DNA from 4 places in the Vibrio sp. F13 genome. Region 4 is predicted to be linked to each of the others. Evidence: predicted binding sites of a transcription regulator. Region 4 holds the regulator's gene; each other region holds the start of a gene.
The links. Region 4 encodes PurR, which represses purine synthesis genes. Its sites were predicted from a motif close to TNANGNAAACGTTTNCNTNA; they were not measured.
Positions count from the first base shown of each region.

Region 1 (7,571 bases), on a different replicon from region 4:
TTTTCAAAGCCCATATCTGAGCCGAAACCACCTTCGGTCACGACAAAGTCACTCAGTTTTAACGCTATCTTATCGGCAATAATTGAAGAGTTACCATGTGCGATGTTCGCGAAAGGCCCGGCGTGAATTAGGGTAGGAACGCCTTCAAGGGTTTGCATCAATGTTGGTTCAATAGAATCCTTCATGGTTACGGTCATTGCGCCTGCAACGTTGAAGTCATCTGCGGTCAACGGCAAGCCTTGTTTGTTGTAGGCAAGTACCACTCGTCCGATGCGCTTTCTCAAATCTTGAAGGTCATTGGCTAGAGCAAGAATGGCCATTAGCTCTGAAGCAGCTGAGATATCAAATCCATCTTCTCGCTCAAAGCCGTTAATTGTTTTGTCTGCTTCGTTCTTGCCAACCGTGATCATGCGTAGTGCGCGATCATTGTGGTCAAGTACACGTCGCCAAACGATTCTGCTTGGGTCAATATCCAAGGCTTTTAAGCCAGAACGCGCTTCAAACGCCTCTAAGCCTTCCCGTTGTTCATGATACAAACGTGCATCAATGGCGGCAGAGGCGAGGTTGTGAGCGGCCGTAACAGAATGAATATCGCCCGTCAGGTGCAGGTTTAATTGTTCCATAGGGGCAACTTGAGAGTAACCACCACCCGCAGCGCCACCTTTTACACCAAATACCGGACCCATTGAAGGCTGGCGAATGCAGGCCATTGCAGATTGGTTAATCTCTGCGAGGCCTTGTGCTAATCCGATAGTAGTGACGGTTTTGCCTTCACCAAGAGGTGTCGGTGTGATCGCCGTGACTACGACTAATTTACCATCTTGTTGGTTGGCGAGGCGTTCAAGTGACGTGAGAGACACTTTAGATTTGAATTGCCCTAATGGCTGATGTTCGTTGTGGTGCAGGCCAGCTTGCTTGGCAACCTCACTGATGTTTTTAAGGGGAGTAGAGCGACAAATATCAATATCAGACAGCATATTTGATCCTTATATCAGAACCGAAAGGCGGTACGTAAACGTTTGCGTGGCGATAGTACTGTATAAATTTGCCAAGTAAAGGCAAACCACACGAATTATGTGCTGGAAGATAACAGATCTAAAGAGTCATTGCGCGAGATTAAATCTTAAACGAGCAAAATATTCGATATGATTAACTTCACCTGCCGTTATATTGGTGTTGAATACAAAAAGGGCTGCATATAGCAGCCCTTCAAGGAATGGGTAATCTCACTTGGCGTTAACCTTTAAGAGGTAACTGCCTAATATGGTCGATTAACGATCCCAGTATGTTTCTTCTAAGCTATCTTCGCGTTCAGGTAATGCACGAGAAAGGCGAGGAGAGTGCTGAGTCAACACTTCGTAGCTTACACGGTTTGCGTACTTACAAATTTGAGACAGTGAAGAGTAAGTTAGACAAGTGTGCTCGTGTTTCTCTGAGTTTGGTACATTCACGTGGTGGTAGCTATTTGCTGCCATGTCGTGAAGTAGTGCTGAAAGTGCACCATCGCCAGCGCCATTGGTATTCTTAATCTCAAGTGGGCCACCTAGGTAAGGGCCAATGTGAGAGTACACTTTTACTGGGTCTTTACAGTCTTGCTTACGCATCGCACGGCTGAATTCGTATTTATTGAACTCAGGGATGTTACCCGGTAACAATGGCAGTGTGGTTTCGCGTTTCGCTGGTTCGTCAGTGTAACCTGCCATGTATAGACCAATAGGACCTGCAGTACATAGAACTAGGTCAACCCACTCAAGTGCCTTGTTAGCAGCCAATAGAGGATCTTTTTCACCCGTTAGCGCTTCACCTTCATCTTCGTTCATCGCGACGATGGTTACGTTTTCTTTCAGGTATTCTTGCCACCATTCAGCGTTGCCTTCGATCACATACTTAGTACCAAGTGTTAGTACAACAGGCACATTGTGCGCTTTCGCGTATTCAATCGCTTTTTGTACCGCTTTTGGCATCGGATCTTCAGGTTTGCCACGCATTAGGTATGACGACACAACCAATGCAGAAGCTTTCTCGAAGACTTTTTCAGGAATGCTTTCTGGAAGAAGTTGGTTCATGTGGCCTTCGTTGATTGCAAACGTACGTTCGCCATCTTCAGAAATCAGCGTGTAACAACGACCAATTGGACCATCAACAGTTTGAAGGTGGTTTAGATTCATACGAGAAGAAGTGCGGCAAAGGTAACGATAACCAAATGAGCCAACTTCAATCTTCTTAGACATTACGCCAAGCAGGACAGATTTGCTGTCCGCAAGTACGGAATAATTGTGCAGTGTGTTGCCGATAGTATCGCCAGGATATTGATGCGTGATCAAACCGCGCTCAACTAACTCTTCATACAGCGCATCTGCTTTACTTTCTTCCAATACCAGTGAGTGACCTTTACTCAGCTCGTATTTTTCTAGGAACTCGTTGTCAACACGGGCTTCGATATCAACAATCGTTTGGCCAACACCCACAATCGTTGCGCGGTGAAGCTTAGGCGTTTGTTGAATTTGGTTGACCAACGGATCACGTGCGTGAGTTGGAAAGTAGTGCTTAGATTTACGCTGTCCAGGAAACTTCATATGAAAAATACAGTGAAAAAATTTTGCCGCATGATATCACATTTTGTTTCTGTTTCTTTCATTTTTATTACATTTTGAATCACCTGCACAATGTCTGTACAGGTGATTCGGCTTACTTGTGCTTAAGGCTATTCAGCTGGAACAAGTGTTGCTGGGTCTACGTAAGCCTCTGTACCCCAAAGTGGAACAGTTGAAAGGCTATGTTTGAAACTGCCTTCCGTTTCTTTGGTGGTGTAAGACAAATAAAGTAGCGATTGATTCTCTGCATCGTAGATACGACGAACCTTCATTGTTTTAAAGAAGATACTTTTCGATTGCTTGAATACCACTTCGCCAGACTTACTCTTGTCTATTTGAGCAATCATTTCTGGTGTAATTTCACCTGTTTGACGACAAGATATAGAGCTATCACTTGGATCAGAAAGGCTAAGGTTTGCTTCGATTGATGCGATATGACAGGTAACACCCGCGATCTTATCGTCATCTAATGAAGACATCTTGATATCCTTCATTGTGAAGAAACCCAGTGAGACGTCGCCAACCTCGTTGTCCGAACAGCCAGCTAACATTGTCACGATACCTGCTGCTATTAAGGCTTTTTTCATAAGAAGTCCTTTTTATTTATATAGTTCTGTTTACTATAAGGATATTGAAAGCTTGGATACGAGTGTAGAGCTTTTCGTTAAGTTCTTAAAGGATGTTGTTGGATAATGAAAAATATGAAGCATTTAAAGTACTTGTTGGCCTTGGTCATGCTCTGTATGCTCTCTGCTTGTAGCTCGGCACCTCAGCCGACCGTATGTCTTCCAAATAACTGCGATATTTGGGGATACTAACCGTAGGTACTAAAAGAATGAATAACGAAATACCTGAAATTGCACACAAGAAAAACCAATGGCTATTTAGTCAGCTCGATATTGCTTACCCCGCAAAAGAGAGCCTCCTCGGCCGTGAACTTTATCAAAGCAAACTTCCATCCAAGACATACCAACTCCTAGCACAAGATCAAACTCCTTCCCAAATTGATGAACTGCATAAAGTCGATTTCCATAAATTGACCGTGCTATTTTCACTCAACCAAGCAAGCGTTTACCAAGATGAAATCGAAAGGGCACACATGCTTGAGTTCTTGAGCCAAATTATGCTTTCTGACGATCATGTATTATATATTGGTACTCAAAACGGTGAAGTTGTGGCGAGCGCTATCGTCACAGAAGCGGATGGTTCCCTATTGATCTCGGATGTCGTTGCTGAAAATGGTCAAAGTATCAACAACTTTGCTAAGCAGTTACACGATTTTTGGGCACAAGATCATGCTTCTTGCGATAAAGTATGGATCGAGAACTAAAGATTCTTTGACAAAGCGTTAATCTAAGTACAATACCCCGTCTTATTTAAAGGGTATTGTATGTACAAGCTATTGATATCAATCGCTGTATTATGTGTTAGCGCTTATTCTTCACTCAGTTTTGCTAACGACTGGGATATTAAACGCATCCTAGTTTTACACTCATACGAACCTTCTTATCAATGGACTGCTGACTTCCAAAAAGGGATAGACAGTGCGTTCAGCCAGTCTCAAACCGAAGTTAAACTCTCAATAGAGTATTTGGATTCAAAGCGTGTCCACAGCCCAGAGTATTACGACTCTCTCGCGAACTACTTACGTGCGAAGTATGCAGGTTATAAATTTGATGGCGTAATTGCGACGGACGATAACGCAGCCAATTTTCTTGAATCTCTGCCTAATTTGATTGAACGCTCCACACCTGTCGTTGCAGCCGGCATCAATGATTTCAGCACCGACATGTACGCGGTGTCTGACAGAGCAACTGTGCTTTACGAGAACGATCAGATAGACGTTAATATTAAGCTGATCTCCAAATTAAGACCTAATCTAAAGAATCTCTATTTTGTAAATGATTACAGTGTCACGTCTGAATTGATTCATAAAGAAATGAACAAAATGATGGCTGAATTTTCAAATATCAATCTCGTAGAAATTCGCGACTTGTCGCTGGAGCATACGAGCCAATTTTTGGAAGGGATCTCTGCGGACGATGCGGTATTGCTAAGTCATTACAACACCGAGTTAAAGCAAGGGGTTTATCACACTTACCAAGAGATTGCGGATACGTTGTCAAAAGCGAGTGCTGCTCCGGTGTTTGCTTTATGGCAGTTCTATATTTCGGGTGATGTACTCGGTGGTTACGTTAATCACTCACAAAGCATGGGTGAACAGGCCGTCGATGCGTTGGATAAATACCTTCCACTTGGTTTTACTACACCGTTAACTCCCGGAGACAACAAACGTTTTGTATTCAATTACCCTGCAATGAAGAGATACGGGATTAGTGGAAACGCGTTACCTGACGAAGCGGTTTTCATTAACGAGCCTTCATCCTTTATTCGCAAAAACTTCCAGTTGTTATTGGGGCTGTCGATGGTGATTGCGGGTTTGAGCCTGATCATCTTGATGCAATTTGTCACTCTGCGCCAAAAGAAAGAGTTGGCGAATAAGAACAAACGAATCTTAAAGCTTCAGAAACAGACCTTGAATATCCAAAAGGATATGATTCATGTTCTCGGAGAGGCAATTGAAACCCGCTCTGGCGAAACTGGTAATCACGTTAAGCGTGTAGCCAAGTTGTCTGCACTGCTTGCTAAGTATCGTGGCTTGAGCCATCGCGAGGTCGAGATGATTGAGATCATCAGCCCAATGCACGATGTGGGTAAGATTTCTGTCCCTGAATCGATCTTGGATAAACCTGGGAAATTAACCGACCAAGAGTGGGAGGTGATGAAGCTTCATACTACGGCTGGCTATAACTTACTGAAGAGCGGAGCGGGTGATATTACCAACCTCGCAGCAATCATTGCTAACGAACATCACGAGCGTTGGGATGGTGCTGGATACCCGAATGGCAAAGTGGGGGATGAAATACACTTGTTTGCTCGTATCACAGCTGTAGCCGATGTATTTGATGCGCTCCTTAGTGCACGTTGCTACAAAGAACCGTGGCCATTAGAGATGGTGGTCGATTTGTTCGAGCGAGAGTGTGGCTACCAGTTTGATCCTCAGCTAACTAAATTGCTACTGAAACACTTACCCGAGTTTGTCGCTATCCGAGATTCGTATCCCGATACTGGAACTATAGAATATGCGTCTGCACCTACTATTGAAGCAAAGGTATTAGAAGAGTCGGTTGTTAGCTAACCGTTGCTTTATCTGAGTAGCCTATAAGTCTTATTTTTTATCTATTCATCACGATCCGGCTAGAAAGTAGTGATTTATATTTTCCCCTGAAATTGAGTCGCTTATGTAAACCTCGCAGCATTTGATTTCGTAGAATTTGGGCTAATTTGATGAAAACTGTTGCTTATGCCGAGCGATAAAGTGATCAACTCCATATTTCGCGAAGAGAAATAAGCCTGTATCTGCAAACTGTTACCTCAATCATCTCGCGCATTGAAAGAACACTATAGGATAAAACTTGGATTCAATCTGAGTGAGATACCTATGCGGTTAGAACAGACTAAATGTGTGATTTTCGATTGTGACGGAACACTTATCGATAGTGAAAAGCTGTGCTGCCAAGCTTTGGTGAACGTTTTCACTGGCTTTGGAGCGGAGCTAAACGTCAACGACTGCTATGCGCACTTTCAAGGCGGGAAGCTAGCCGACATCTTAATGGATACACAAGAACGTCTTGGGTTATCTATCTCGATTGATACACTTGAGCCGTTATATCGCAATGAATTACAAGCACTGTTCCAGCGTCATTTAAAACCGATGGATGGCGCTATCGAACTTATTGAATTCCTCAAACAACAAGACATCGAGTTTTGTATTGCTTCCAATGCACCGAAATCTAGGGTTGAATCTTCATTGGCGATGACAGGCATGCTAGACGACTTCAAAGGCAAAGTGTTCTCAGCTTTTGATGCTAACAGCTGGAAGCCAGAGCCTGATCTAATCATGTACACGGCCATGAACATGGGCTTTCTGCCAAATGAGTGCATCTACGTGGATGATACGTTGAAAGGGATTGAGGCTGGTGTTCGCGCGGGTATCCAATCGTTTCGATTACGCCCGAGTATTGATGAAGCAATCGTAGATCCCGAAGCCGACTCAGCAGAACTCGCGGCTCAGGATATCTACAGTTTAGAAGAAATTTCAGTTTGGATTAATGGCAAGCACTGCTCAAATGGTGGTATATCGAATTCTGCAGCTTTGGTGGGGTAGAGCTTAGTTGAAGGCTGACTACCTTACTAAATTGTTTGGTGTGGAAACCGCAAGATGCACAAGTAAACTTTTCTCCACTTTCTGAAAGCAGATACTCGTCGTGTTGGCATAAAGGGCATGTAATGTCGTCGGTGTTTGGTGTTTCTGTTTTATTCATTATGTGTCACCTGCAGCAAGGGGGTAAGCGAAAAAAGACACGTTCAATTAGATTACTCCTAAGCTCGAATATTAGACAGTTCTGACACTTCTTAATCTCTCCTTTGCGACTTGCTTCATGGTAATTGATAATGTCATCGTTATTGACCATGGTTCTTGTAATGTTATTAAACAAAAGCCAAAAAGAAAGGACCCATTACGAGTCCTCATTAGTTTGTTTTCAATTCACGCCGCTAGTTCACCAGTTGATCCTTAAGTTCGGTAGCGTGCCAATGTCTGAGATAGAGAAACCGACGCTTCTGTTAGCCTAGATACGCCATTTGAAGAATTCTGAGCCACGTCTTTAATCACATCGGATTGGCTTCGAATATCGTTAAGCTCTGCTGCAATCGTATTGGCAACGTTACTTTGCTCATCGGCTGATGTTGCGATTTGGATACTCATGTCCATTAGTGCTTGAGCTGAATCTGCAATCGAGTTTACGTCGTGACCAATGTTTGAAATCAACTGGCTACTGGTTTGCGCTTGGTCAACCGTCTGTTCGGTGATCTTCGCGATATTTTGGCTCTCTTGCTGTAAGCGTTCAATCATCG
Region 1 is NZ_CP170176.1:1,225,911-1,233,481, forward strand. Features, by position in the region: gene LMH68_RS20360 (formate--tetrahydrofolate ligase) at 1-977, opposite strand, end outside; gene LMH68_RS20365 (inosine/guanosine kinase) at 1,272-2,576, opposite strand; gene LMH68_RS20370 (CreA family protein) at 2,705-3,181, opposite strand; gene LMH68_RS20375 (hypothetical protein) at 3,430-3,924, shown strand; gene LMH68_RS20380 (HD domain-containing phosphohydrolase) at 3,985-5,793, shown strand; gene LMH68_RS20385 (HAD-IA family hydrolase) at 6,097-6,822, shown strand; gene LMH68_RS20390 (methyl-accepting chemotaxis protein) at 7,231-7,571, opposite strand, start outside.
Region 1: LMH68_RS20360 (formate--tetrahydrofolate ligase) is a predicted target of PurR. The motif match lies at 1,008-1,027, and genes of this name have one in related genera.

Region 2 (7,571 bases), 680 kb from region 4:
AATTCATCGGCTCATCTTCTGTGCCCAACACCATCAAGATATCTTTTGAGGTTGTCACTGAGATTTGATCCGTCATGCTGATACTGGATTGATAGTTGCCTTTAGGTTTGTGCAAAATAAACCCACGGTCTTCTGCGACCGGTCCACCATTCAATACAGGCTTATCAAGACTTGCTTGGTTGGGTTTTGGCTGATCAGAATCAACCTCAACTTGCTTAAGCATGCTACCGACAGTGACATCAATAGGGGCGTTGATCATCAAACCCATCGCGCCTTCGTCATTGTGCTCACAAAGGTAAATCACCGAATTTTGAAAGTATGGGTCTTTCATTCCGGGCATAGCAACCAGAAAGTGGTTCGTTAAATTCATAGAGCCTCCTGCCAGTGTGTTCCCAGTAAAGGAAAAAGAGCGGCGTAAAGCCGCTCATTGTTCTTTGCCTAGATATTTCTGTGTTTTCGAATAGCTAAGGCTTTCTTTAGTTTAGGCTATTTAGCGTTAACGCGACGCTCAATTGCATCCATTAATTTACCTGTAACTGAAATATCAAAAGCGGCTTCAATTTCACGGATACAAGTAGGGCTAGTCACGTTAATTTCAGTCAGCTTGTCGCCGATAACATCAAGCCCAACAAAGATTAAGCCTTTCTCTTTCAGTGCTGGAGCAACTGCTCTTGCGATAGCCCAGTCTGTTTCACTTAGAGGACGAGCTTCACCTGTACCGCCAGCAGCAAGGTTACCTCGAGTTTCCCCTTTTGCAGGAATACGCGCTAGACAGTAAGGCATTGGCTCACCGTCAACCACAAGAATACGCTTATCACCATTGCTGATGTCTGGAACAAAAGTTTGTGCCATTGCGTAGTTCTGACCGTGGTTGGTCAAGGTTTCAATAATAACTGATACGTTTGGATCGCCTTCTTTCACACGGAAGATAGACGCGCCGCCCATGCCATCAAGTGGTTTTAGAATCACGTCGCCGTGTTCTTCTCGGAACGCTTTAATTTTTTCAGCTTTACGAGTCACGATGGTGGTCGGTGTCAGTTCAGGGAACCATGCCGTGAACAACTTCTCGTTACAGTCACGTAGGCTTTGTGGTTTGTTGACGATCAGTGCGCCGTTCTCTTCAGCACGCTCAAGAATGTAAGTTGCGTAGATGTACTCAGTATCAAACGGAGGATCTTTACGCATTAGTACCGCATCTAAATCGGATAGCGCGATAGTCTGTTCTGATTTGAACTCGTACCAACCGTTTGGATCTTCTTTTAGTTCAACAACCTTAGTGTCAGCAATGGCTACGCCTTGATCTAAATGTAGATCATCCATTTCCATGTAATGGATTTCGTAACCACGACGCTGAGCTTCAAGCATCATGGCAAAGCTAGAGTCTTTTTTGATGTTAATGGATGAAATTGGATCCATTACGATGCCAAGTTTGATCATTTTTTTCTCCTAGCCTAGATCGCCAAAACGGACTTGTAAGGCAGTAATTGCGGTTAGAGCTGCTGTTTCGGTACGAAGTACACGTGGGCCGAGTAGCGTCTCTTCAAATTTGTATTGTTCTGTCATGCCGATTTCTTCAGCCGACAAGCCACCTTCAGGGCCGATCAATAGGCGTACCTTACTGATAGGTTCTGGAAGGGTATTAATTGAGTATTTTGCACGAGGATGTAAGTTCAGCTTTAATGCTTCACTCGGTTCGCTACACCACTCTTCAAGTTGCATGATAGGGCGAATGACTGGAACCGTATTGCGGCCACACTGTTCACACGCCGCGATAGCAATCTTTTGCCACTGTGCGAGTTTTTTCTCGAAGCGTTTTGTATCAAGCTTAACGCCACAGCGCTCTGAAATTAAAGGGGTAATGGTGTTCACACCAAGCTCAACCGATTTCTGAATCGTGAACTCCATTTTGTCGCCACGTGAAATCACTTGGCCTAAATGTAAGTCTAACGGAGATTCGCTGCTGCGTTCGATGCGTTCAGAAACATTAACGGTGACATTTTTCTTTGATACTTCGGCTATCGTCGCAGGGAATTCAGCGCCACTGCCATCAAATAGAAGGACTTCTTGGCCTTCTTTCATGCGAAGGACACGACCAACATGACCCGCGGCATCTTCGCCTAAAGCGAGTGAACCTAACTGATGAATGCGTTCTGGGTGATGAATACGAGGGATTCTCATGCTGGTAAACCTATAAATATGTTCATTTGGGTATTTTGTCTCTGCCTAACATGGATGCTTTTAGTTGAAAAAACAAGGGTAGAGCAAGAGTTTCAGGGGCAATTCTGAAACTCTTGTTTGAGATAGTTAGGAATGTTGATTGTACGAGCGACGTTATTTACAAGCAGGGTAAACAAATGGGTTGTGATTACCTTGGATGGCATAGATTCGCTCATCACGAGTACATTCCCACTTGTCGACAGGAAATTGCTTGTTCCACGCCATCATTAGGTTGGTTTGTTGCTTAGATAGTTTGAAACCATACTCTTGGCTCATGTAAAGGTAAGTACGCGCGATAGAGCCTTTTGCTCTGTCTGGCGGCATGACTTTACGCTGCTTGAAGTTGACCTGCATTTCACACTGACCATAGCTCACACCATCCATGCCATTCCACTGACTGAAGTTGTAGTTGGAGCGATCACCGTTAACCTCGCCAATGGCCGGAGTTAGGTTGTGAAGGTCGGCTTCCATGGATTTGAATATTTTGTCATTGCGAGTGCAGTTCTTGCGCCCACCATCTTGCCAACACTGACGCTGGTGGCCAAATTGCCAAGCTGGAACCACGTGTTCCCACTCAATTCGACTCGCCCGCTTTTGTTGTTTTCGGACTTGATAGCCACAGCCATCAAGGTCGGGAATCCCTTTCTTTTTGTCCTTCCATGTAATGTCACAGCCGCAATAAAATGAAGTCGGATGGTCGAGGTAAATCTTCACCGCTTCTCTTTTTGCTTTGGAAAATGAGCTCGGTGGTGCGGCGAGAACGCTTTGGGTTACCAGTAGGCCAAATACTATTGTTAAGTAAAAAGATACAGGTAGGCCAAATGCTTTGAAGGTGAGTTTTTGCATAGAAAAAGACTGATAAAAGTATGATAAACATCAGTCTAGCACTCAAATGTTAAATCTCTCTATTAGATTTGTTCTACCGAGTAAATCAACCTGTCACTAGCTTAGTTGAGTTCCCGTGAAAGCTAAGGTTTGCTGGCACAATTGGCAGCGGTAGGTCGATTGATTCCGAAGTACTTTGTTGTGTCGTCTGATTGATAATGGGTAAGTGGTGCACTCACATCGATATTCAAAGGTTTTCCCTTGAACTGACGCGATTTCAAAGCTGTGAGTTGTTCTGGCTGGCACGTTGAATACTTTTTCCATCACGTATTTCCACTCGTTTCCGTGAGGCCTAACACGTCCGAAAACCTGATGCGTGATCAGGTGTGCGAGTTCATGTGGCACAACCTCGTTGATGAAGGCATCTTCATTTTCAGAAAATAGTACGTGGTTGAGCTTAATTTCGTTGAGCTGAAGGTAGGCCTTTCCCGCCGCTTTGCCTCTTAACTTGAAGGTGATAGTTGGGTGTGGAAATTCACGAGAGAAATGTTGATTTGCGATAGCTAGGCATTCGGCCAATTTCTTATTTGCTCGGTGTTGTTGCGGGGTGTAAGACAAACGTTGTTAACTCCAAATAAAAGGCCTCAGCGTTTAAACCAAGGCCTAATCATAACATTGCTTGTTGATCTAGCGATGCTTTACACGTGATGTTTTTTCTTAATGATCTCGTGATAAGCGTGCCATGTAGCATAGCCAAGTAGCGGCATGGTGACGATCATTCCGATGCCGTAGGTGGCAAAACCCACCAAAATACCGGCACAAATAATACTCGCCCAAACCACCATTGCAGGGATGTTCGATTTCACGGCATTAAAGCTAGTGAAAATCGCACTCATCACATCAACGCGTCTCTCCATCATTAACGGAATTGAAAATGCTGAGATGCTAAATATGAGGCTTGCGATAACAAAACCAATCACAGAACCCGTAATTAAGAAGGGAGCGAACTCAGCCAGTGGTGCGCCTTGCACTGAAGGGTAGAGCGCGTGCAATAACGCAGCGATACGCATCCAGAATATCATCGCAACCATCAACACAATCGCAAAGGCCCATTGGTGGGTCGAGTTGCGAGTGATGGCTTTCATTGAGTGCAGTAGGCTGGCGTTATGGCCTTTTTCTCTTTCCCAAGCTGCGTCATACAAGCCTAGGGCAAGAAACGGCCCTATCAGCATGTACACGATCAGGCTTGGCATCACGACTAAGTGTGTTCCTTGCCATTGGACAAGTTGAACAATCGCAATTGCCGCTCCCATAAAGCACAATCCGTAAAATGCGCTGATTAATGGCATTCTTACTAAGTCATGCAGAGCAAGCGACAACCAATGAAAGGGTGCGGAAATACTGATTTGGTTGCAAGGAATGGTGCGAGCGTAATCCTTATCGCTGACCTTGTGTTTTTTATCGTTCAGTTCGGATGGGTGCGCGGTACGAGGCATAGATCCCCCTAGTTAAATAACGTCCTAGTTATAATTCCATAAGGCTCATCGATGTGGCTTGTGTGAGAGTTATGGTGTTGAGCTAAATTGCTCTTTGTCATCCCAGTTATTGTTCTAGCGTGCATTTAACGAGCGTTATCAGACTGAATTAATTTAAGTTAAATGTGAGCTTGATCGCCTAGGAGTTACCTTAACTATTGTCAGTAGTGCTAGAAAACACAAATTATCAGCGGCTTTTTATACTAAGTGGTTAACGGTAAAGAAGGGCGTTAGGGAAGGGTATTGTGAGTGAAAGTTCGGTAAGTACATAAAAATAAAGCCCTTACTAAGCAGTAAGGGCTTTAAAGGAACACATCGCAGTGGCTAAATTATTTTAGGCCAGCGAAGTCCGCAAGGATTGCTGCTTTGTCAGTCGCTTCCCAAGGGAACTCTTCACGACCGAAGTGACCGTATGCAGCAGTTTGCTTGTAGATAGGCTGAAGAAGGTTCAGCATCTCTTGAAGGCCGTATGGACGTAGGTCGAAGTTTTGACGAACAGCTTCAATGATGATTTCGTGTGCTACTTTCTCAGTACCGAACGTTTCAACCATGATAGATGTTGGATCAGCAACACCGATAGCGTAAGACAGTTGAATCTCACAACGGTCAGCCATACCAGCAGCAACGATGTTTTTCGCAACGTAACGTGCTGCGTAAGCTGCAGAACGGTCAACTTTTGATGGATCTTTACCTGAGAATGCACCGCCACCGTGACGAGCTGCGCCGCCGTAGGTATCAACGATGATCTTACGACCAGTTAAACCACAGTCACCCATTGGGCCACCGATTACGAAACGGCCTGTTGGGTTGATGAAGAAGTTAGTATCTTTGTTGATCCACTCAGCAGGAAGTACTGGCTTGATGATTTCTTCCATTACTGCTTCGCGTAGGTCAGGCGTTGTTACTGAATCACAGTGTTGAGTAGAAAGAACAACAGCATCGATACCAACGATCTTACCTTGGTCGTATTGGAAAGTAACTTGAGATTTCGCATCTGGGCGAAGGAAGTCAAGCTTACCGCTCTTACGTACTTCAGCTTGCTTCTTAACAAGAAGGTGAGAGTAAGTAATTGGAGCTGGCATTAGGATAGGAGTTTCGTTAGTCGCGTAACCAAACATGATGCCTTGGTCGCCTGCGCCTTGCTCTTTAGGGTCTTCTTTATCAACACCTTGGTTGATGTCTGGAGACTGCTTACCAATTGTGTTTAAAACAGCACAAGAGTCAGCGTCAAAGCCCATGTCAGAATGAACGTAACCAATTTCACGTACTGTTTCACGAGTGATTTCTTCGATATCAACCCATGCAGACGTTGTTACTTCACCGCCAACCATAACCATGCCGGTTTTAACGTAAGTCTCACAAGCAACACGTGCTTTTGGATCTTGTTCCAAGATGGCATCAAGAACAGCATCAGAGATTTGGTCTGCAATTTTATCTGGATGGCCTTCTGAAACAGATTCAGAAGTGAATAGGTGCTTAGCCATGAGAGCTCCACTTTTAGTTTTTGGTGTAAATAGTTTATGGCGTCGCAAGCTAGGAAGCGCCGCCATTAAATACAGTATATTTTGTAGGTGTTTCTACATCTAGACGGCTATTCTAAATTCCAGCGGTCGAATTACAAGCTCTTTTTTATGATATGTCATAACTAATCGTTTGCGTATCGATCGAGATAAGCCACTGCCAAGTGATGTAAATGTTCGAAAATTGCGAAAAATGACCGTTAAAATGCCAGTAAAACGTTTGCAGTCGCAATAGTCGTTTGAGAGAATACCCGCGCTAATAAAAATGAAAACTTTAGCAATTATCTCTTTTTTAAATCGCTTATGTATCCAGGAGCAGACATGCCTTCTCGTAAAGATCTAGCCAATGCAATCCGCGCACTTAGCATGGACGGTGTTCAACAAGCAAATTCAGGCCACCCAGGCGCACCTATGGGCATGGCTGACATCGCTGAGGTTCTTTGGCGTGGCCACTTGAACCACAACCCAGCAAACCCAGAATGGGCTGACCGCGACCGTTTTATCCTGTCTAACGGCCATGGTTCAATGTTGATTTATTCTCTGCTTCACCTTGCAGGTTACGAGCTTTCAATTGAAGACCTGAAAAACTTCCGTCAACTGCACTCTAAGACTCCAGGTCACCCTGAGTACGGTTACGCTCCTGGTATCGAAACAACGACTGGTCCTCTAGGTCAAGGCATCACTAACGCTGTTGGTATGGCAATGGCTGAGAAAGCACTGGCGGCACAGTTCAACAAAGAAGGCCACGACATCGTAGACCACTACACTTATGCATTCATGGGTGATGGCTGTCTGATGGAAGGTATCTCTCACGAAGCATGTTCTCTAGCAGGTACGCTAGGTCTTGGTAAGCTGGTTGCTTTCTGGGATGACAACGGCATCTCTATCGATGGTGAAGTTGAAGGTTGGTTCTCTGACGATACACCTAAGCGTTTTGAAGCATACGGTTGGCACGTAATCCCAGCAGTAGATGGTCACGACTCTGATGCTATCAACGCAGCGATTGAAGCGGCTAAAGCGGATCCTCGTCCAACGCTTATCTGTACTAAAACTATCATCGGTTTTGGTTCTCCAAACAAAGCGGGTACGCATGACTGTCACGGTGCTCCACTAGGCGCTGATGAAATCACAGCAACTAAAGCAGCATTGGGTTGGGAACACGGTCCTTTCGAAATCCCAGCAGATATCGCAGCTGAGTGGAATGCGAAAGAAGCAGGCGCAGCGAAAGAAGCAGCGTGGAACGCGAAGTTTGACGCATACGCAGCGGCTTACCCAGAGCTAGCAGCTGAATTCAAACGTCGTACTAACGGCGAGCTACCCGCTGAGTGGGAAGAGAAAGCAAACGCAATCATTGCTGATCTTCAAGCTAACCCAGCAAACATCGCTTCACGTAAAGCATCTCAAAACGCACTAGAAGCGTTTGGTCAAATGCTTCCAGAATTCATGGGCGGCTCTGCTGACCTTGCGCCTTCTA
Region 2 is NZ_CP170175.1:2,199,129-2,206,699, forward strand. Features, by position in the region: gene LMH68_RS10255 (YqgE/AlgH family protein) at 1-370, opposite strand, end outside; gene gshB (glutathione synthase) at 487-1,437, opposite strand; gene rsmE (16S rRNA (uracil(1498)-N(3))-methyltransferase) at 1,447-2,178, opposite strand; gene LMH68_RS10270 (endonuclease) at 2,332-3,063, opposite strand; gene LMH68_RS10275 (SprT family zinc-dependent metalloprotease) at 3,160-3,660, opposite strand; gene LMH68_RS10280 (DUF2189 domain-containing protein) at 3,741-4,538, opposite strand; gene metK (methionine adenosyltransferase) at 4,907-6,061, opposite strand; gene tkt (transketolase) at 6,419-7,571, shown strand, end outside.
Region 2: metK (methionine adenosyltransferase) is a predicted target of PurR. The motif match lies at 6,219-6,238, and genes of this name have one in related genera.

Region 3 (7,571 bases), 320 kb from region 4:
GCGAATTTTATTTTTCACTTTTCATATAACGACCATTTTTAAGGACATAACATGAAGAATGCTCTGCAAGGTGCACAAATGCTGTTTGTAGCTTTTGGTGCGCTTGTATTAGTGCCGCTACTGACTGGACTCGATCCCAACGTTGCACTCTTTGGCGCGGGTATCGGCACCCTTTTATTCCAACTTATTACACGCCGTTCAGTGCCAATCTTCTTAGCGTCTTCTTTTGCATTCATCGCGCCTATCATGTTTGGTATTCAAACTTGGGGTGTCGGTGCAACCACGGGCGGCCTAATGGCGGCTGGTGTTGTGTATGTCTTAATGGGCGCGTTGATTAAAGTGCGTGGCGTAGCCTTCATCCATAAACTGCTTCCACCCGTCGTGGTTGGCCCTGTGATCATGGTTATCGGCTTAGGTCTTGCGCCTGTTGCAGTAAACATGGCGCTAGGCAAAACCGGCGATGGTGCGGTTCAACTTATCGATGCAGACGCCGCGTTATGGATCTCGTCTATTTCATTGCTAGTGACGATTGTCATCAGTGTGTTCTCGAAAGGCTTCCTTAAATTATTGCCTATCTTTGGTGGCATTGTTGCGGGTTACGTAACGAGCTTGGTATACGGTGTCGTTGATTTTACTCCCGTAGCTCAAGCAGCTTGGTTAGCACTACCAAACTTCACTGCACCAGAGTTCAACATCAACGCTATCTTCTTTATGGTGTTTGTGGCAATTGCACCTGCTGTTGAGCACGTGGGCGACATGCTTGCTATCTCGAACGTAACCGGTAAAGACTACCTTAAGAAGCCAGGCTTACACCGCACTATTACTGGTGATGGTGTGGCAACGATTGCCGCTTCTATGCTGGGCGCGCCACCCAATACAACCTACAGTGAAGTAACGGGTGCTGTAATGCTGACTAAAGCATTCAACCCAGTGATCATGACTTGGGCAGCAGTAACAGCGATTGTTCTGGCTCTAGTAGGTAAGCTAGGTGCTCTTCTGCAAACGATCCCAGTTCCTGTGATGGGCGGCATCATGATTCTACTGTTTGGTTCTATCGCGACGGTAGGCTTGAATACTCTAATTCAGAATAAAGTAGACCTACACAAATCACGCAACCTTGTGATTGTGGGTATTACGTTAGTCTTCGGCATTGGCGGCATGGCATTTGGCATCGGCGACTTTAGCCTACAGGGCGTAAGCTTATGCGGTATCGTGGCAATCCTACTTAACCTAGTCCTTCCAGAAGAATTAGGCGATAACACCGTAGTAGACAAAGCTCAAATCGATTAATTTATCGGTAAGGCTAGATTCAAAAGAATCACAACCTAACAAGATCAAAAAAGGGAGAGCATCGAATGCTCTCCCTTTTATTTATACGGCTAATTAAGCAGGTTCAGTTAAATTTAAAACTCTTTAAATTAACTTAAACCAAAACTGAATTACTTAGTACCGAAGATCTTATCACCAGCATCGCCAAGACCAGGAACAATGTAGCCCTTGTCGTTTAGCTTCTCATCGATTGCAGCCGTGTACAGCTCAACATCTGGGTGCGCTTTTTCTAGAGCAGCGATACCTTCAGGAGCCGCTACAAGCACAAGAATCTTAAAGTGCTTACAACCTTTCTCTTTCATAAGGTCGATAGTCGCGATCATAGAACCACCCGTCGCAAGCATTGGATCTACCACTAGAGCAATACGCTCGTCGATGTTAGATGCAAGCTTGTTGAAGTATGGTACTGGCTCAAGCGTTTCTTCGTCACGGTAGATACCCACAACGCTGATACGTGCACTTGGGATGTGCTCAAGAACGCCGTCCATCATGCCTAGACCAGCACGTAGGATTGGCACTACAGTTACTTTTTTACCTTTAATTTGGTCAACTTCTACTGGACCGTTCCAACCGTTAATCGTCACACGCTCAGTTTCAAAATCTGATGTCGCTTCGTATGTTAGAAGGCTACCCACTTCTGTCGCTAGCTCACGAAAACGCTTAGTGCTAATGTCACCTTCACGCATCAGGCCAATTTTATGTTTTACTAGCGGGTGTTTCACTTCAACAACTTTCATTTCCAACTCCGGCAATATTTAAACAAACCTGTAGATTATACACGAACTGTGGGGTTATTTCAGAATCTTTATTCTAATAAAAAAAACCGCGCAAACGTTTGCTCTTGGTAATCAAGCCCTGTTAGAATAGCGCCGTTTTCACATCCAACTTAAGTTCGAGGACTATCCCGTGAGTGGTAATACTTCTTCTCTAAGCTACAAAGACGCTGGTGTTGATATCGACGCAGGTAATGCACTAGTAGACCGTATCAAAGGTGCTGTTAAACGCACTCGTCGCCCTGAAGTAATGGGCGGTATTGGTGGCTTTGGCGCCCTATGTGAACTTCCAACGAAATACAAAGAGCCAGTACTTGTTTCAGGTACTGATGGTGTTGGTACTAAACTTCGCCTTGCTTTGGATCTGAAAAAACACGACACCATTGGTATCGATCTAGTGGCAATGTGTGTGAACGACTTAATCGTTCAAGGTGGTGAGCCGTTATTCTTCCTAGACTACTACGCAACAGGTAAGCTAGATGTAGATACAGCTTCAGACGTTGTTTCTGGTATCGCTGAAGGTTGTGTTCAAGCTGGCTGTGCACTAATCGGTGGTGAAACGGCTGAAATGCCTGGCATGTACGAAGGCGATGACTACGATGTTGCTGGCTTCTGTGTTGGTGTCGTAGAAAAAGCTGACATCATCGATGGCACTAAAGTAGCTGCAGGCGACGCACTTATCGCTGTTGGTTCAAGTGGTCCACACTCAAACGGTTACTCTTTAATTCGTAAAGTTCTAGAAGTTTCTGGTGCTGATAAAAGTGAAGAGCTAGAAGGTCGTACTATTGGTGAGCACCTACTAGAACCTACTAAGATTTACATCAAGTCGGCACTTAAGATGATTGCTGAGCATGACATTCATGCTATCTCGCACATCACAGGTGGTGGTTTCTGGGAAAACATCCCACGCGTACTTCCTGAAGGTACTAAAGCAGTCATTGATGGCAAGAGCTGGGAATGGCCTGCTATCTTCAACTGGCTACAAGAGAAAGGTAACGTGGAGACATTTGAAATGTACCGCACTTTCAACTGTGGTGTAGGCCTAGTTGTTGCTCTACCTAAAGATCAAGCAGACGCTGCTGTTGAACTACTGAAAGCTGAAGGCGAAAACGCTTGGGTTATCGGTGAGATCGCAAACTCTGAAGCTGGCGAAGAGCAAGTAGAAATCAAATAAGTGATACGCTCACTTACTTAGTTAATCAATGAGGACCTTATGGTCCTCATTTTGCTATTTAGCCCGCAGAAAACCTTAGTTTATGTAGGTACATTGTAAATACTTCAGTTAACCAATCGCATGACCCACTCTATGAAGAACAGCCATTCTATGAATAACAGTCACTCTAAGAAAAACATCGTCGTTTTAGTCTCAGGAAGCGGAAGTAACTTGCAAGCCATTTTGGATGCCTGTGACAGCCACACGATTGACGCCTCTGTTAAGGCCGTTTTCTCAAATAAAGCGGATGCTTTTGGTCTAGAGCGTGCAAAATCAGCAGGTGTTGACGCTCACTCGGTGAATCCAAAAGAATTTAACTCCCGTGAAGAGTTTGATCATGAATTGATGGTTCAGATCGATGCTTACCAACCCGACCTGATTGTACTCGCGGGCTATATGCGTATTCTGAGTTCAGAGTTTGTTCGTCATTACGCGGGTAAAATGATCAATATCCACCCTTCTCTGTTACCTAAGTACCCAGGCCTACACACCCACCAGCGTGCCATTGATGCGCAAGACAAAGAACACGGCACCAGCGTTCACTTTGTTACCGAAGAACTCGATGGTGGCCCTGTGATCTTACAGGCTAAGGTGCCAGTATTTGAAGATGATGATGCTGACATGTTAGCAAGTCGAGTGCTGACTCAAGAACACTGCATTTACCCTATGGTCTGTAAATGGTTTGCCGAAGGTCGTTTATCGATGGTAAACGGGCAAGCTGTCTTAGACGGTAAAGTATTAGGCAATCACGGTTACGCAGAAGAGTAATTTGTATAGCTGTTCGCGCAATAGTAAATCACGGAATAAAAAGTAAATCACTGAAGAGCAGCCCTTAAAAATCAGAAAACAAAAAGGCCGCTTACTGACTTATCAGTTCAGTAAGCGGCCTTTCTTTTGTTCAGATCAAAAATGATACTATTCGGAACGTTTAGCTCAATGGCTCAGTTGGTGCTTGGCTTGCAACCTTTTTAGGTGCATAAGCAACATCTTCCAATGCTTTGTGGTTATTGCCGATCAGCTCACCAAAATGAAACAACGCGTATTCGCCCGGCTTCATTCTAAACCACTCTTCATTGCATGTTAGAGGCTGAGTTGCTACCACAGTGACCACATCATTTGGCGTGGTCTCTTCTTGGAAGTTTATCTCAACATCTTCATCAATCAGGCTCGCATTACCAAAAGGCGCGCGTCTTGTTATCCAGTACAAATGATTCGTACAGTAGGTCATCACGTACTCGCCATCACTGAGTAACATGTTGAAGACGCCTTTCTCTCTTAGCTGATCACAACACTCAGCGACAAAGCGAAACATACCTTCCATGTCTTGAGGTGGCTCAGGGAAACGCTCTTCAAGTTGTTTGAGTAGCCAACAGAAGGAGAGCTCACTGTCTGTCTCGCCAACCGGTCTGAAACGACCACTAATCAGATCGTCGTAATCCGTTAATTGACCATTGTGAGCAAAGGTCCAGTATCGCCCCCAAAGCTCACGAGTAAAAGGGTGTGTATTCTCTAGATTAACACCACCACGGTTCGCTTGACGGATATGACTGACAACGGCTTGGCTTTTAATTGGGTAGTTTTGAACCAACTCAGCAATCTTTGATTCACAGCTAGGGTTAGGATCTTTAAATGTACGAAAACCCTTTCCCTCATAGAAGGTAATACCCCAGCCATCACGATGCGGGCCAGTATTGCCTCCACGCTGCATAAGACCAGTAAAGCTAAAACAAATATCAGTTGGCACATTCGCGCTCATACCGAGCAATTCACACATGGTTTAATCTACTCCCTATTAAAACCAATGGAGCCACAAACATGGGTTCCAAATGTCTGTAAAACTATTATTCCATCTCTTTTTCAACAAGCTGAATCACAATATGAATGATCTTAATGTGAATCTCTTGGATACGATCTGCGTAACCAAAGTGTGGTACTCGGATTTCGATATCAGCACAACCCGCCATTTTGCCGCCATCTTTACCCGTCAATGCAATCGTCTTCATGCCTTTAGCTTGAGCAGCTTCAATCGCTTTTAGAATATTGGCAGAGTTACCTGAAGTCGACAGACCGAACAACACATCACCTTTACGACCCACCGCTTCTACATAGCGAGAAAACACGTGGTCGTAGCCAAAATCATTACTCACACAAGATAAGTGGCTAGGGTCTGAAATCGCAATGCCAGCGTAGCCCGGGCGATTTTCACGGTATCGGCCTGTTAGCTCTTCCGCGAAGTGCATCGCATCACAGTGTGAGCCACCGTTACCACAAGAAAGCACTTTGCCTTCTTGTTTGAATGAGTCAGCAATCAGTTTTGCAGCCGCTTCAATTTGAGCAATGTTGTGATCATCACTCAAGAACTTGTTAAGAACGTCAGCAGCTTCGTTCAATTCACTTTTGATTAGGTCTTGGTACATAAGGCTTATCTCTTATATTTTTTTTACGCAACTTAAGGTACGTGAAATGAGAGCTGAGGGTTTTTCCCTCTTTTACCTGAGTTTACCCACAAACATGAAATAGTGTCGACACTTAAGCCCAAAGATTGCCACCTTAATTAACTTGTCGTTGTAAATCCGTCCAAATATTCGCCACCAACCTCTCACAATTAGAATTTTAACTCTATTGAGATCACTTTTTACTCACCTTGGAGTTTTACAAATATTTAATATTTTGTTTACACTTGACTGGTTAGACCTCTTACCTAAAACTTAATAACAATAAGTGATCTCTGAAAAGGAAATCGATCATGAACATATTGCTCTCCCTACTCGGCATGACCGCCATCTTAGGCGTCTGTCTTTACCATAGAGTTAGTCTGGTACGTGCATTAGTTGTATTAACCGGCGCAATGGTAGCATTAACACTGCTTGGCGGCGTGGCTGTTACCGGCTGGCTTTGCTATCTATTAGCCGTTGCGATCTTTGCTGTACCGACCATTCGTCAGACACTGATCAGCCAAAAAGCACTCTCTTTATTTAAGAAAGTTCTACCGGCGATGTCTCAGACAGAAAAAGAAGCACTAGAAGCCGGCACAGTATGGTGGGAAGCAGAGCTGTTCAAAGGCAAACCTGAATGGAAGAAACTTCAGAACATTGCTGACCCGAAACTCTCTGAAGCTGAGCAAGCGTTTTTAGATGGTCCAGTAAATATCGTGTGTGAAATGGTCAATGATTACCAAGTCACTCATGAGCTTGCTGATTTGCCACCAGAAGTATGGCAATACCTGAAAGACCATAAATTCTTCGCCATGATCATCAAGAAAAAATACGGCGGCTTAGAGTTCTCAGCTTACGCTCAATCTTTGGTTCTACAGAAGCTAACAGGCGTTTCTAGTGTATTGTCATCGACGGTTGGCGTACCTAACTCATTAGGCCCTGGTGAGCTTTTACAACACTACGGTACAGAAGAACAAAGAAACCACTACCTGCCTCGCCTAGCGGAAGGTAAAGAGATCCCTTGTTTCGCACTAACTAGCCCAGAAGCTGGCTCAGACGCTGGCTCTATTCCAGATTACGGTGTGGTTTGTAAAGGCGACTGGCAAGGCGAAGAAGTACTCGGCATGCGCCTAACTTGGAACAAGCGTTACATCACTCTCGCGCCTGTCGCGACGGTATTAGGCTTAGCTTTTAAACTTCGTGACCCGGATGGCCTGCTTGGTGATCAAAAAGATCTTGGTATCACTTGTGCGCTTATCCCAACGGATTTAAAAGGCGTAGAAATTGGCAACCGCCACTTCCCACTAAACGTACCTTTCCAAAATGGCCCGACGCAAGGCGACGATATCTTCGTGCCTATCGATTTCATCATTGGCGGTCAGAAAATGGCCGGTCAAGGCTGGCGTATGCTGGTTGAGTGCCTGTCGGTTGGTCGTGGTATCACACTGCCTTCAAATTCAACTGGTGGCATCAAGTCTGCCGCGCTTGCAACTGGCGCTTACGCTCGTATCCGCCGTCAGTTCAAACAGCCTATTGGCCGCATGGAAGGGGTTGAAGAGCCACTTGCACGCCTTGCAGGTAACGCTTATGTAATGGACGCTGCAAGTAACCTAACCGTTGCGGGCATCGACCTTGGTGAAAAGCCTTCGGTTATCTCTGCAATCGTTAAGTACCACTGTACTCACCGTGGCCAGCGCAGCATCATTGATGCGATGGATATCGTCGGTGGTAAAGGCATTTGTTTAGGCCCATCGAACTTCCTAGCTCGTGGCTACCAAGGCTCGCCTATCGCGATTACGGTTGAAGGCGCAAACATCCTGA
Region 3 is NZ_CP170175.1:2,554,613-2,562,183, reverse strand. Features, by position in the region: gene LMH68_RS11900 (uracil-xanthine permease family protein) at 52-1,290, shown strand; gene upp (uracil phosphoribosyltransferase) at 1,440-2,066, opposite strand; gene purM (phosphoribosylformylglycinamidine cyclo-ligase) at 2,236-3,276, shown strand; gene purN (phosphoribosylglycinamide formyltransferase) at 3,397-4,083, shown strand; gene LMH68_RS11880 (class II glutamine amidotransferase) at 4,244-5,089, opposite strand; gene lpcA (D-sedoheptulose 7-phosphate isomerase) at 5,157-5,732, opposite strand; gene fadE (acyl-CoA dehydrogenase FadE) at 6,062-7,571, shown strand, end outside.
Region 3: purM (phosphoribosylformylglycinamidine cyclo-ligase) is a predicted target of PurR. The motif match lies at 2,153-2,172, and genes of this name have one in related genera.

Region 4 (7,571 bases):
CAAAGAATAGTGCACACATAACAACGTTTGGCTTAGGATATTGTCACTGTATGTGAATGGATATTCGCTAAATACCGAAATAAGTGTTGGTGCTCATCCCCCAGAGGAAGATACCTCTACGAGTACTAACATCGACAAGCTATAGATATATGGAGAATAAAATGGCTGGTGTATTGGGAATGATTCTTGCTGGTGGTGAAGGCTCTCGCTTAAGACCTTTAACTGAATCTCGCAGCAAACCCTCGGTTCCTTTCGGTGGTAGTTACCGCTTAATTGATTTCGCTTTGAACAACTTCGTTAATGCTGATCTAATGAAGATCTACGTATTAACACAATTTAAGTCACAGTCACTGTTCCACCATATGAAAAAAGGCTGGAATATCAGTGGTATAACAGACCGTTTTATCGACCCAATTCCTGCGCAAATGCGTAAAGGAAAGCGTTGGTATGAAGGCACAGCAGATGCTATCTACCAAAACATGGGCTTTATGGAGTTGGAAGAACCTGATCAAGTATGTATTTTTGGTTCAGACCATATTTATAAGATGGACATCAAACAGATGCTTGATTTCCATAAAGAGAAGAAAGCGGCTCTAACAGTATCAGCATTGCGCATGCCGCTTGCTGAAGCATCAGAATTCGGTGTTATTGAGGTTGATGCTGACGGCCGTATGATTGGCTTTGAAGAGAAACCTGCAAATCCGAAGTCGATCCCGGGCGATCCAGAATCAGCGCTCGTTTCAATGGGCAACTACGTGTTCGAAGCGAAAGAGCTTTTTGCTGAACTAACGGAAGATGCTGATAGAGAAGGTTCGACACACGATTTCGGCAAAGATATTATTCCAAACATGTTCCCACGTGGTGACGTGTTTGTTTATGATTTCAGCACCAACCGTATTACTGGTGAGAAAGAAGAAGTTTACTGGCGCGATGTAGGTACGATTGACGCGTACTGGCAAGCGCACATGGACCTTCTTAAGAAAGATGCGCCATTCTCGCTATACAACCGTAAATGGCCTCTACACACTTATTACCCGCCACTACCACCAGCTACGTTTACTGATTCGGCAAATGGTCGAATTCAGATCATTGATAGCCTTGTGTGTAGCGGTAGTTATGTACGTGGTTCGCGTATTGAAAAGAGTGTATTGGGCTTCCGCAGCAATATCGCATCAGCGTGTGATATCAGCGAAAGTATCTTACTCGGTGATGTAAAAGTGGGTGAGGGTTGTATCTTGCGCCGCGTTATCATTGATAAAGATGCAGACATCGCACCGGGTACACAGATTGGTGTGAATCTGACAGAAGACAAAAAGCATTACCACGTATCTGACGATGGTGTTGTAGTGATTTCTAAAGGAGCACGAGTTGGTTACTAAGACTCTCTCGGTACTTTTTGTAGCGTCTGAAGTTGAAGGCTTGATTAAAAGTGGTGGCTTGGCTGATGTAGCCAAGGCACTGCCGAAAGCGTTGCAAACACTCGAACAGGACGTTCGAGTGACTATCCCCGCATATAGAAACATTCCAAACATTGATTCAGCAGAAGTTATTTTATCGACTGAACTCGATCATTGGCCTCATACGGCTTATCAAGTTAAAAAACTGAGCGTAGAAGGCGTTCCAGTTTTTGGTATTGAATGTGCCAAGTATTTCGACCGCCCGGAAATGTACGCAGAAAACAATCAAGCTTATGCTGATAACGGAGAGCGCTTCTCGTTCTTTAGTGCAGCCTGTCTTGATATGCTTCCTAAGCTTGGTTTTCAACCGGATATCATTCATGCAAATGACTGGCATACTGGTTTCGTTCCTTTCTTGCTTAAATCGCGTTATCAACAACACGATTTCTTTGAAAATACGCGCAGTGTTATCTCGATCCACAATGCGGTTTTCAAAGGTGTGTTCGCATACGATGAACTTCAATTCCTGCCAGAGATGCACCGTTACCATGCGCCTGAAGCTTCAGTGAGTGACACTCATGTCACTATGCTAAGAGCTGGAGTGATGTGTGCGGATAAAGTGAACGCAGTAAGTCCTACCTATGCAGAAGAGTTGAAAACGGAATTAGGTAGCCACGGTATGGCTGCAGAATTCCAACACAGATCTGCTGATCTGTTCGGCATTTTGAATGGGTGTGATTATGGGGCTTGGAATCCGGAAACTGATGCTTTCCTTCCTCGTAAATACAAAGCGACCAAGCACAGCATGGCTCGCGGAAAATCAGCTTGTAAGCAAAAACTGCAACAAGATGTAGGTTTACCCGTTGCCGATTGCGCGGTTTATGGCATGGTTTGTCGCTTGACGAATCAAAAAGGTGTTCATTACTTACTGCCTATCATCGAACAGTTTTTGAAAAATGATCTTCAGATCGTGATTGTCGGTACTGGCGATCCGGTTTTGGCGAGTCAATTGAAAGAGCTATCAGCGCTTCACTCAGATAAGTTCTCGTTCGTAGAAGCGTACAATAATGAACTTGCGCACTTGGTTGAAGCAGGCTCTGATTTCTTCTTGATGCCTTCGGAATTTGAACCGTGTGGCTTAAACCAAATCTACAGCATGGCTTACGGTACTTTGCCGATTGTTCGTTCTGTGGGAGGTTTAAAAGACAGCGTGAATGATTACGATGAAGATCCTGAAGTCGCGACTGGGTTTGCTTTTGAAGAGCCAACACCGCAAGCGTTATTGGCTGTGTTACATCGTTCATTACTGCTTTACGCACAAAACCCATCTGAAATTAAGCGTGTTCAGCTTTATGCGATGCAGCAAGATTTTAGTTGGGAAGATGCGGCTAAAGAATACCTAGCTATGTATCATTCAGCATTTTAACTTGTTGACTTAGCTTTAAAGTTAGCTGGCGAGCAACTGCCGCTCGTACTAAATGAAGGCGCTCTAATTGTAGAGTGCCTTTTGGTTTCCTGGTCAGAGCACATCACGTTTACGAAGACAAAGCTTGCAAACTCATTTTAGTCAGGTAGAAAAGGTGAGGTAGGTATTCACATGACTAATGATAGGTTTGACACTATTATCACTTAAAGTTCTTAATAGCGTGGTATCCTTAGTCATCGCCTCGTGATGAGGCATAGCTCCATTCCAATAATTAAAGCGATAGGTATGTCTGAGAGTTTACTATTTCATAAAACATTTACTCACCCTACGAGCGATGAGTGGGTTGTATTTGTGCATGGCGCAGGAGGCAGTTCCTCCATCTGGTTCAAGCAGATCAAAGCGTATAAACAGCATTTCAACTTACTTCTCATTGATCTGAGAGGGCACGGTAAATCAGACAATATACTTAAAGGGCTGATTTCGAATCGTTATACGTTCAAATCGGTGACGCTTGATATTCTTAAAGTGTTAGACCATCTTAAGATCCGTTCTGCACATTTCGTTGGCATGTCTTTGGGCACGATTATTGTGCGTAACGTTGCCGAACTGGCGGCTGGCCGTGTACGTTCAATGGTACTGGGTGGCGCTGTCACCAAGCTAAACACTCGCTCTCAAGTGTTAATCAAGTTGGGTAACCTCAGCAAGCACATCATTCCTTACATGTGGTTATACAGCCTTTTTGCTTATGTTGTGATGCCACAAAAAAGCCAAAAAGAGTCTCGTCACCTTTTTATCCGCGAAGCCAAAAAACTGTGCCAGAAAGAATTTAAACGCTGGTTTATCTTAACAGCTGATGTAAACCCCTTGATGAAATATTTTAAAGATAGAGAGCTACCAATACCGACTCTTTATTTGATGGGTGAACGTGACTACATGTTTATTAAGCCTGTAAAAGAAATGGTTGCAGCGCATGAATCGAGCGAGCTAGTAGAAATCCCGAATTGTGGACACGTGTGTAACGTGGAAAACCCTGAAGAGTTTAATCAGCGTTCGATTGCGTTTATTCAAAAACAAATTCAGTGATTTTCTAGGCGTGAAATCAAAGATGATGAGTTAATCGAATTGAAATAAAAACGGGAAGCTAACTTTAGCTTCCCGTTTTTAATTGGAGGAGGTATCTGACCGAATCGTTCTATCAGGTCACTGAAACCCTGCTATTCAGGTGAGGCAGCACCGCACTGCCAGCAAGAGCCGAATTGCGCTTCGTTGACTTCATGACACTCACCACAACGCCACTCTTCATAGATGATCGAATCTTGCTGCTTTTGGTAGTCATTGACGAGCATGCGAGCTTTACTGGCCAATTCTGGCTCATATAACCATACGTAAGGGTCAGTTTCTTCAGTGAATGGGATTTCCCCCTTTAATCCGAACAACCCCTCACCACGGACTTCACAGGCAATATTCTCGCTTTCTAACAATCCACAGATGATATGAGCTTCTGTCGGATTCGATGCACTGAAGATTTTCATTGAAATAGAACCTTATTCGGCTATCTGTGTTGTTTAGATATTATAAACTATTCTGCTATATACATTATTCAGCTACGGGTGCTGAGCGAAACTTACCCATCAACCATTTAGCCACTATTGGGAATATCCCCAATAATGCAAATGACAATAGTACTGAAGGGGAGACGATGCCCGAAAGTGAATCAATTTCTGCGAGCTGAGTACCAGCATTCAAGAAAACCGCCGTCCCCGGTAACATCCCGATTTGACTCGTAATGTAGTAACGACTCACTGACATCGGTGTTAGACCCATCAATAGGTTGATAAGGAAAAATGGGAATACAGGAATCAGACGCAGAGAAAACAGGTAAAATGCGCCGTCTTTTTCAACCCCCTTGTTAATCGTCGCCAATTTGTCACCAAACTTGGTTTGAATCCAGTCACGCAACAGGTAACGGCTACTTAAGAAAGCTAAGGTCGCACCGATCGCACTTGCGAAAGATACCAGTAGCAAGCTGTTCCAGAAGCCAAATAGCGCGGCCCCTAATAAGGTTACAACAGCGGCACCAGGAATGGAGAAAGCCGTAATCATGACATACGCGACAAAATAGATAGCGGCAGCCGCAATAAAGTTGCTGTCAATGTAGTCATTTAACACAGCTTGTTGGGCCTTAGCATTTTCAAGCGTTAAGTACTGGCCGAAATTGATGCCTAACAAGACGATGGTTACGACCAACACAATACCCAATATCATTTTCTTACTCATTGATACTTCCTCTAAATTTTCAATGCATACCGATAGTATAGATAGACAGGCAAAGCATAGATTAACTTTCACCAGATATAAAAAAAGCCGCAGTAAATGCGGCTTAGTTATGTATATAGATTGCACTGACAATGTTAATTGACGCGATTGATAAGCTCTTCGCGACGCTGCTGCGGTATAACAGACCAATGTGTACCATTAATCGCGCCTTCTAGCGCCCAAAGTAGTTCAATACTGACAGAAGACGCATGCGATTCTTTGATGGCGTTAAATGCGTTTACAGAGCCAGATTCATATAAACGTTCTACAGAATCGATCCCTGCCTTTTTCAACATACGCTCGGTAGCGAGTCGAAGATTAGGCAGATCTTTGAGTCGGGTCGGCTTAGCAGAAGACTGCTCAGCTTTTTCTTCTTTAGCAAAACCTAGAGACGTGGTTGCAAGCTGCAAGATTTTCTCTTGGTCTTGCCAGAGGCCTTCAGGTAAAGCGAAATATTTAGTAACGACAGGGAAACCACGTTTTTTGTAGACGTACGGTTGAAACCCTTGTTGTTCGAATTGTTTAGTTGTGCCTTTGTCTGCGCGTATGTGCAACTGGTCATTTACAACCAGAGCAAACATAGTGTCATCAGCAAAAAGACCGAAGCCACCAAACATTGAGCGTGATTTTATTTTTCCTAGGGACTCAAATAACTTCATCGAGTCCTTTAGTATCGGTTTATCCATGTTATTTATCTCGGTGTATTTGAACTACGCCACCAAATAAGCAGGTCCGAGAGATTAGCAAAATGTTGCAATTAAATTGTCAATAAGCCGTAAATTACTAAATTATTAGTAGTTACTGCATTTTGCCATCGGTAACCCCGCTACCATACCAACGAGTGGTTTAGGCCGGAAGCTTTGCGTCTCACTCTTTCGAGTGGTTTGCCCTGTGCGTGACTGATTGAATAGAATAAAGTTTTTGTTGAATGAAGCTCACACTTGATATTTCAAAATGTGATACTGCTTCAATTAATGATCTTTCATTTATGCATAAGGGTTCATTATAGTTGCTGATAAAAAAAGCGCACCTAAAGGTGCGCTTGATGAAATTAAACTCGAATTATCAATTAATTTAACGTCTTAACTGTACTTCGTTCAACAATTTCAGGGTGCATTTCGAAGACGCGTTTTTCGTGGTCTTTGTCTTTGATGCGCTCCAATAGAATTTCGAATGCATTCTTACCAACACGACGTTTTGGTTGGTGAACTGTCGTTAACGGCGGAGAGAAGTATTCAGCGAGTTCGATGTTGTCGTAACCGATCACTGAGATATCTTCAGGAATGCGGATGCCTTTTTCTTGCAGTCGGCTCATTAAGCCGAGTGCCATTGTGTCGTTAAAGCAGAATACCGCCGTTGGACGATCTTCCATCTCAACGATTTGTTCTGCAGCAAGAACAGCCGTATCACACTCGAAGTTGCCTTCGATGATCATATTGTCATCTGCAGAAATTTTAGCTTCGTTAAGTGCGCGCTTGTAACCGGCAATACGTTCAACACATGCTGCTTTGTCTAAGTGGCCACTTAAACATGCAATCTTAGAGTGACCGCGTTCAATAAGGTATTTGGTCGCTAGGTAGCCACCTTCTTCAGAGTTATCGATGATCTTATCAGCTTGAGAACTCTCTGGGCCCCAGTCCATAATAACTTTAGGGATGTCAGCGTGACGGTCTAACATCTCTCTTAGTTCTTCAGTTAGGTCAGAACACATAACTAAGATGCCATCTACACGTTTCTCTGCAAGCATTCGAATGTAGTCACGTTGCTTCTCATAGATACCGCCCGTATTACACAGGATCAAAGTGTAACCTTGACGGTAGCAGTAGCTCTCAACACCATCGATAACTTCAGAGAAGAATAGATTAGTTGATTGAGTCACTAGCATGCCGATGGTGCGTGTTGTATTACACTTCAAGCTACGAGCAACAGCACTTGGTGCATAGTTCAGTTCATCTACGGCTTTGTTTACTTTTTCTTGCGTTGCTTCTGCAACAAAGCGAGTTTTATTGATTACGTGAGAAACGGTTGTTGTTGATACGCCGGCTAAGCGAGCGACATCTTTTATAGTGGCCATGGTTTTATCCTATTAGAAGCTACTTTCCCAAAGTACGGAATAAAGTAGCCGTTAAGCTACCTAACTAAGAGCTTAAATTTGTAGGGCTCTTTGGGTACTAAAAGTGCTAAAAAACAAAAAACCGCTATTGAGCGGCTTGTCTTAACACCAAAATGCTCAAAACTATAATAAGCATAGCATTTCGTGAATGTTTCATATTTTATCGTTTGCGGTCACAATTTTAGACTGACTAGAAATTACTCGCAATAAAATTCACCCGGAAATCCGGGTGAATTGTCACATTCTTCTGAATTTATTTAACGAGTCATCCAATAAGCTATTCACCAGCTAAATATTGAGTGTCTAATTGACAGAATGC
Region 4 is NZ_CP170175.1:2,876,857-2,884,427, forward strand. Features, by position in the region: gene glgC (glucose-1-phosphate adenylyltransferase) at 150-1,379, shown strand; gene glgA (glycogen synthase GlgA) at 1,369-2,823, shown strand; gene LMH68_RS13315 (alpha/beta fold hydrolase) at 3,109-3,906, shown strand; gene LMH68_RS13320 (DUF2007 domain-containing protein) at 4,038-4,355, opposite strand; gene LMH68_RS13325 (TVP38/TMEM64 family protein) at 4,420-5,100, opposite strand; gene LMH68_RS13330 (TfoX/Sxy family DNA transformation protein) at 5,235-5,825, opposite strand; cyclic di-GMP riboswitch class I at 5,953-6,038, opposite strand; gene purR (HTH-type transcriptional repressor PurR) at 6,209-7,213, opposite strand; gene torD (molecular chaperone TorD) at 7,530-7,571, opposite strand, start outside.